DNA from 2 places in the Streptomyces sp. NPDC107521 genome. Region 2 is predicted to be linked to the other one. Evidence: riboswitches for the same ligand, from Rfam matches in the RefSeq annotation. Region 2 holds a riboswitch; the other holds the start of a gene.
What was found. A riboswitch is a leader RNA that binds a small molecule or an ion and turns the genes downstream of it on or off. The one in region 2 is predicted to bind glycine.

Region 1 (3,398 bases), on a different contig from region 2:
TACCGCTCGGTCAGCGAGCAGGTGATGCGGCTGCTGAGGCTGCTGTCGCCGCTCGTGGAGCCGCTGAGCCTGGACGAGGCGTTCGTGGACCTGGAGGCCGCCGGGGCGGCCCGGGACGAGGCGTCGGCGCGGCTGGCGGGGGAGAGGCTGCGCCGGGACATCCGGGCGGCCACCGGGCTGACCGGGTCGGTGGGGCTGGCCGCCTCCAAGATGCTCGCCAAGATCGCCTCCGAGGAGGCGAAACCCGACGGGCTGGTGCTGGTCCGTCCCGGCACCGAGCGGGTCCTGCTGGAGCCGATGCCCGTGCGCACCCTGCCCGGCGTGGGCCCGGCCACCGGCGACCATCTGCGCCGGGCGGGCATCGCCACGGTCGGGGAGCTGGCCGAGGCGGGCGAGGACGAGCTGGTCCGGCTGCTGGGCAGGGCCCACGGACACGCGCTGTACGCCATGGCGCTGGCGCGCGACGAGCGGCCGGTGGTGGCCGAGCGGGAGACCAAGTCGGTGTCCGTCGAGGACACCTACGACGTGGACATCCACGACCGGGTGCGGGTCGGCACGGAGGTGCGGCGGCTGGCCGAGCGGTGCGTGCGCAGGCTGCGCGGGTCCGGGCTGTCCGGGCGGACCATCGTGCTCAAGGTGCGGCGCTACGACTTCTCCACGCTGACCCGGTCCGAGACGCTGCGCGGGCCGACGGACGATCCGGCGGTGGTGCGGGAGGCGGCGGCCCGGCTGCTGGACTCCGTGGACACCACCGGAGGGGTGCGGCTGCTCGGCGTGGGGGTCACCGGGCTCGCCGACTACACGCAGGAGGACCTGTTCGCCCAGGCCGCGGGGGAGCGCGCGGCGGACGCCGAGGAGGAGGCGGACGAGGGGCCCGCCGAGGAGCGGCCGGAGGCCCCCGCCGAGCGCCGCTGGCCGTCGGGGCACGATGTGCGCCATGCGGAGCACGGGCACGGGTGGGTGCAGGGCAGCGGCGTCGGGAGGGTCACCGTGCGCTTCGAGACGCCGTACTCGCCGCCCGGCCGGGTGCGGACCTTCGCCGTGGACGACCCCGGCCTGGCACCGGCCGAGCCGCTGCCGCTGGTCGAGGCGGTTCCGCCGGCCGGGCCGGAGTCCCCGGAGTCCCCGGAGGGGGCGGCGTCCGGCGGGGCCGGGGGCGGCCCGGACGAGGGGGAGGCGCGGAACGACGGGGGGACGACGCCGCCCGGCGGCGGGGGCTCACCACCACCGGACGGCCGGGGTGGCGCGCCGGCGCCCGGTGGCGGGAGGAGCGCGCCGGACGGCGGAGCCGGGGGAGAGACCGCCGGGGCGGCCGGAGACCGGCGGAGCGGTGCCCCGGGGGGCGGGAACGCGGGCAGCGGTGTCCCGGAGCGCGGCGACGAGGGAGGCGGTGTCCGGGGGCGCGGGGACGGGGGAGGCGGAGGTCAGGGCTCCTCGTTGCCCCGGCCCGCCAGCTTCCCGAAGTCGCGGTCCGGCGGCGGGGGGCCGGCGGCCACGTCGAGGCCGTAGTGGTGGTAGAGCTGGAGCTCCTGCTCCGGCGAGAGGTGGCGGCCGACGCCGAAGTCCGGGGCCTCCTTGATCAGGGCCCGGTCGAAGGGCACCCGCAGGGTGCCGTCCACCAGCTCGCTGGGTTCCAGGGGCACGAAGGCGTCCCGGCTGAACAGGCCGGTGCGGATGGCCGCCCACTCGGGCAGACCGGTGGCGTCGTCGAGATAGACCTCGTCGACGGTGCCGATCCGGGTCCCGCCGCGGTCGAACGCCTTGCGGCCGATCAGACTGCGCGGATCTATGTCGGTACGCACGGGCCCTCCAGTGGGTCGCACCGGGGTCGCGGACCGTCCGGTGAAACATCCTTTCGGTCATACGAAAGTGCACTTTGGCCCGGTCGGCCACTCGGCGGCCGTCCGGGCACTCGAAGGAATGTTCGACTTTCTCGCTGGTAAGCTGGCAGGTGGCCGCTGACCCCGTGCGGGAGAGTCCTCCAGACACCACCGGAGGCGCCGAAGGAGCAACTCCTCCCCGGAATCTCTCAGGCCCACGTACCGCACGGACGAGGTCACTCTGGAAAGCAGGGCGGGTGTCGACGGCGTCCGCCCTCACCGACGGTGAAAGCCGGTGACCGTCCCCGGACGGCCCGGTGAAGCTCTCAGGTTGAGATGACAGAGGGGGAGGCCGTCCGGGCACCCGAGCCGTGGTGCCCCCGCAGGTCGCGTCAGACCAGGAGGCCTCCGCAATGACCGCCCACCGCATTCCGCTCGCCCGGCTCGAACAGGCCGCGCCGTTCGAGCAGCGCCACATCGGCCCCGACCACGAGGCCCGGGCCAAGATGCTCGCGCAGGTCGGCTACGGCTCGCTGGACGACCTCACGGCCGCCGCCGTGCCGGACGTCATCAAGAACGCCGAGGCGCTGGACCTGCCGGAGGCCCGCTCCGAGGCCGAGGTGCTGGCCGAGCTGCGCTCCCTGGCCGAGCGCAACCAGGTCCTCGACTCCATGATCGGCCTCGGCTACTACGGCACCTTCACCCCGCCGGTCATCCTGCGCAACGTCATGGAGAACCCGGCCTGGTACACCGCCTACACGCCGTACCAGCCGGAGATCTCCCAGGGCCGTCTGGAGGCCCTGCTCAACTTCCAGACGATGGTCGCCGACCTCACCGGCCTGCCCACCTCCGGCGCCTCGCTGCTCGACGAGGGCACCGCCGCCGCCGAGGCGATGGCCCTCTCCCGGCGCATGGGCAGGAACAAGAAGGGCCTGTTCCTCGTCGACGCGGACGCCCTGCCGCAGACCGTCGCCGTCATCCGCACCCGCGCCGAACCCACCGGTGTCGAGGTCGTCGTCGCCGACCTCAGCGACGGCATCCCCGCCGAGGTCGCCGAGCGGGAGATCAACGGCGTCCTGCTCCAGTACCCGGGCGCCTCCGGTGCCGTCCGCGACCTCCGGCCCGTGATCGACCGGGCCCACGAACTCGGCGCCCTCGTCACCGTCGCCGCCGACCTGCTCGCCCTCACCCTGCTGACCCCGCCCGGCGAGCTGGGCGCCGACATCGCCGTCGGCACCACGCAGCGCTTCGGCGTCCCGATGGGCTTCGGCGGCCCGCACGCCGGCTACATGGCCGTCCACGAGAAGTTCGCCCGCAGCCTCCCCGGCCGGCTCGTCGGGGTCTCCGTCGACGCCGACGGCGACCGCGCCTACCGCCTCGCCCTGCAGACCCGCGAGCAGCACATCCGCCGCGAGAAGGCCACCAGCAACATCTGCACCGCGCAGGTCCTGCTCGCCGTCATGGCCGGCATGTACGCCGTCTACCACGGGCCCGAGGGGCTGCGCTCCATCGCCCGGCGCACCCACCGCTACGCGGCCCTCACCGCCGCCGGGCTCGCCGCGGGCGGCGTGGAGATCG
Region 2 (3,398 bases):
GCGGTCGCCGCCCGGTGCCGGTGGAAGGCGTAGCGGGAGACGCCCCGGCCGCGGGCGCGCTGCCCGGCGAGGGCGGTGCCCGCGGCCACGTCGAGGACGACGAGGTGCAGGGCACCGCCCCGGCGGCGGGCCCAGCGGGCCAGCCAGCCGCGCACCCAGGGCTGGGTGCCGCAGTCGTGCACGACGACGCCCTCGCCGGAGCGCAGGGCGCGGCGCAGCCCGGCGTAGTGGGAGAGCCGGACCAGCGGGCGGTAGACGGCGTAGGGCAGGGCGCGCGGCACCCGGCGCTCCCAGCGGTCGCGGGCGTCCTGGGAGTCGATCCGCCGCCCCCGGACGGCGCGGCGCATCAGTGTGGACTTGCCGCTGCCGGGCAGCCCGGCGACCACGACCACGTCCCGGGGCCCGAAGCGGAGGGTGAACGGGGCGGGACGGCCGCCGGTGCGGAGGTCCCGGACGCGGGACGGGGCGGACGGCGGAGCGGGCGGGCGCGGGGCCGGGGTGGCGGCCGGGGTGCCCTCCGTCGGGACGGACGGGAGGGGAGCGCTCGGGTCCGGCGCGGGCGGGCCCGCCACGGCGGCCGGGGGCGCGGGCGGGCGCGGGGCCGGGGTGTCCCCCAGGGGGACGGACGGGAGGGGGACACGCGCGTCCCGCGCGGGCGGGGGCCTGCGGTCCGCGGCGCGGCGCGCTCCGGCGGCGTCTAACGGCCGGGGCGCGGGACCCGTGGCTTCCGGGGGGCCGCCGGGTTGGGGGTGCGGGGTTCCGGGGACGCCGGGGGTTCCAGGGGCTCCAGGTGTTCCGGGGACGCCCGGGGTTCCGGGAGCACCTGGGGTTGCGGGGACGCCCAGGGGCGCGGGCGTCGCCGCGGCGTCCGCTTCCGGTCGGCGCCCGGCACCCCCCTCGCGGGCGCCGGGCGGTTCCGCCCCGCCCGCGCCACCGGCTCCGTCCGCGCCGCCCCCGGGCGCGGCCCCCGGACCTCCGTGGCCGGCCCCCGGGGCACCGGGGCCCTTACCCCCGGGCCCCGGGAACGCCGGGTGCTCGCCCGCCGCCCCCGCCCCGTCCTCCCCGGGGCGCGCTCCCCCGCCGCTCCCTCTCTCCCCGCCGGCCGCGCCGCCGTCCGCGCGGGGCTTCGGCGGCAGCGCGGTGCCGGAGGTCGTGGCGCACGCCGTGGGCCTGTTCACCGTGGTCGTCCTCCCCCTGGGGCGTTTCACGCGTCCCCCTACCCCGCCGAGTGTAAAGAGAAGGTAATGCGGCAGTCTCGCGTTTCCGTGCGCGCGGTGCCACAGGTCGGTTACGGATCACGGTCTGCCACCAGTGCGCCCGGCGTGCGATGATGGCGACGCCAACTGCATACCGGCCGTTTGAATCCGCGCGGGAGAGTCCCCGGCCGTCGCCGGGGCGCCGAAGGAGCAAGTCCCTCCCTTGAATCTCTCAGGCACCGTTACCGCGCGGGCGAGGCACATCTGAAAAGCGGGCCGCCCCGGCGGCCCCACCCAAGGTGCAAGCCCTGATCGCCGCGTTCCGGTGGTCCCGGCGAACCTCTCAGGTTCCGATGACAGATGGGGAGGACCACCTCGCCCGTGCCGTCCTGTACCTGGGAGACGACCGATGAGCAGTACCGAACTCCGCCGCACCGCGCTCGATGCCACGCATCGCGCGCTGGGCGCCACGATGACCGACTTCGCGGGCTGGGACATGCCCCTGCGCTACGGCTCCGAGCGCGACGAGCACATCGCGGTGCGCACCAGGGCCGGCCTGTTCGACCTCTCCCACATGGGTGAGATCGCGGTCACCGGCCCGCAGGCGGCGGCCCTCCTGGACCACGCCCTGGTCGGCAACATCAGCAGCGTGAAGCCGGGCCGCGCCCGCTACACGATGATCTGCCGCGAGGACGGCGGCATCCTGGACGACCTGATCGTCTACCGCCTGGGCGGGACCGACTACCTGGTCGTCGCCAACGCCTCCAACGCCGGGGCCGTGCTGGAGGCCCTCACCGCCCGCGCCGCCGGCTTCGACGCCGAGGTCCGCGACGACGGCGACGCCCACGCGCTGCTCGCCGTGCAGGGCCCCGAGTCCGCGGGCATCCTGGGCGGCCTCACCGACGCCGACCTGGACGGCCTGAAGTACTACGCCGGGCTCCCCGGCACCGTCGCCGGCGTCCCCGCGCTGATCGCCCGCACCGGCTACACCGGCGAGGACGGCTTCGAGCTGTTCGTGCGGCCGGAGCACGCCGCGCGGGTGTGGGAGGCGCTCACCGAGGCCGGGAAGGACGCCGGACTCGTCCCCTGCGGGCTGTCCTGCCGCGACACGCTCCGCCTGGAGGCGGGCATGCCGCTGTACGGCCACGAGCTGAGCACCGCGCTGACCCCCTTCGACGCCGGGCTCGGCCGGGTGGTCAAGTTCGAGAAGGAGGGCGACTTCGTCGGGCGCGCCGCGCTGGCCGAGGCCGCCGAGCGGGCGGCCGCCGAGCCGCCCCGGGTCCTGGTCGGCCTGGTCGCCGAGGGCCGCCGGGTCCCGCGCGCCGGGTACGCGGTCGTCGTCGGCGGCGAGACCGTCGGCGAGGTCACCTCCGGCGCGCCGTCCCCGACGCTGGGCCGGCCGATCGCCATGGCGTACGTCGACGCGGCGCACGCGGCCCCGGGCACGCCCGGCGTCGGCGTGGACATCCGGGGCACCCACGAGCCGTACGAGGTCGTGGCGCTCCCGTTCTACCAGCGTCAGAAGTAGCCACCCGCCGGCCCGCGGCGGGCACCCCGGGCGTGCGGTCCGCCGCCCGCCGTGCCCGCGCGCGCCCGCGCCGCCCGGGGACATACCCGGTCGGGTCACCCCGTTCACCAGCACTCTTCCGCGTACAGGAGAATTCAGGCCATGAGCAACCCCCAGCAGCTTCGCTACAGCAAGGAGCACGAGTGGCTGTCGGCCGCCGAGGACGGCGTCTCGACGGTCGGCATCACGGAGCACGCGGCCAACGCGCTCGGTGACGTCGTGTTCGTCCAGCTCCCGGCGGTCGGCGACTCGGTGACCGCGGGCGAGACCTGCGGCGAGCTGGAGTCGACCAAGTCCGTCTCCGACCTGTACTCCCCCGTCTCCGGTGAGATCACCGAGATCAACGAGGACGTCGTCGGCGACCCCTCGCTGGTGAACTCGGCCCCCTTCGAGGGCGGCTGGCTGTTCAAGGTGCGCGTCACGGACGAGCCGGGCGACCTGCTCTCCGCCGACGAGTACGCCGCGTTCGCGGGCGCCTGACCGGTCCCGAGGTCCTGAGAGGTCACCCACGCATGTCGCTTCTGAACACCCCCCTGCACGAGCTGGACCCCGACGTCGCGGCGGCCGTCGACGCCGAGCTGCGCCGCCAGCAGTCCACCCTGGAGATGATCGCCTCCGAGAACTTCGCCCCGGTC

Region 1: it holds a riboswitch for glycine, as region 2 does, so the genes downstream of both, gcvP (aminomethyl-transferring glycine dehydrogenase) here and gcvT (glycine cleavage system aminomethyltransferase GcvT) in region 2, are expected to answer to the same signal.

The regions. Positions count from the first base shown of each region.
Region 1 covers NZ_JBVKAT010000040.1:1,887-5,284, reverse strand. Annotated here, with positions in the region: partial or broken gene ACZ7LB_RS31560 (DNA polymerase IV) at 1-1,155, shown strand, start outside; gene ACZ7LB_RS31555 (PRC-barrel domain-containing protein) at 1,425-1,802, opposite strand; glycine riboswitch at 1,960-2,055, shown strand; gene gcvP (aminomethyl-transferring glycine dehydrogenase) at 2,234-3,398, shown strand, end outside.
Region 2 covers NZ_JBVKAT010000012.1:48,513-51,910, reverse strand. Annotated here, with positions in the region: gene ACZ7LB_RS19115 (AAA family ATPase) at 1-572, opposite strand, end outside; glycine riboswitch at 1,360-1,454, shown strand; glycine riboswitch at 1,455-1,566, shown strand; gene gcvT (glycine cleavage system aminomethyltransferase GcvT) at 1,606-2,724, shown strand; gene gcvH (glycine cleavage system protein GcvH) at 2,866-3,243, shown strand; gene glyA (serine hydroxymethyltransferase) at 3,276-3,398, shown strand, end outside.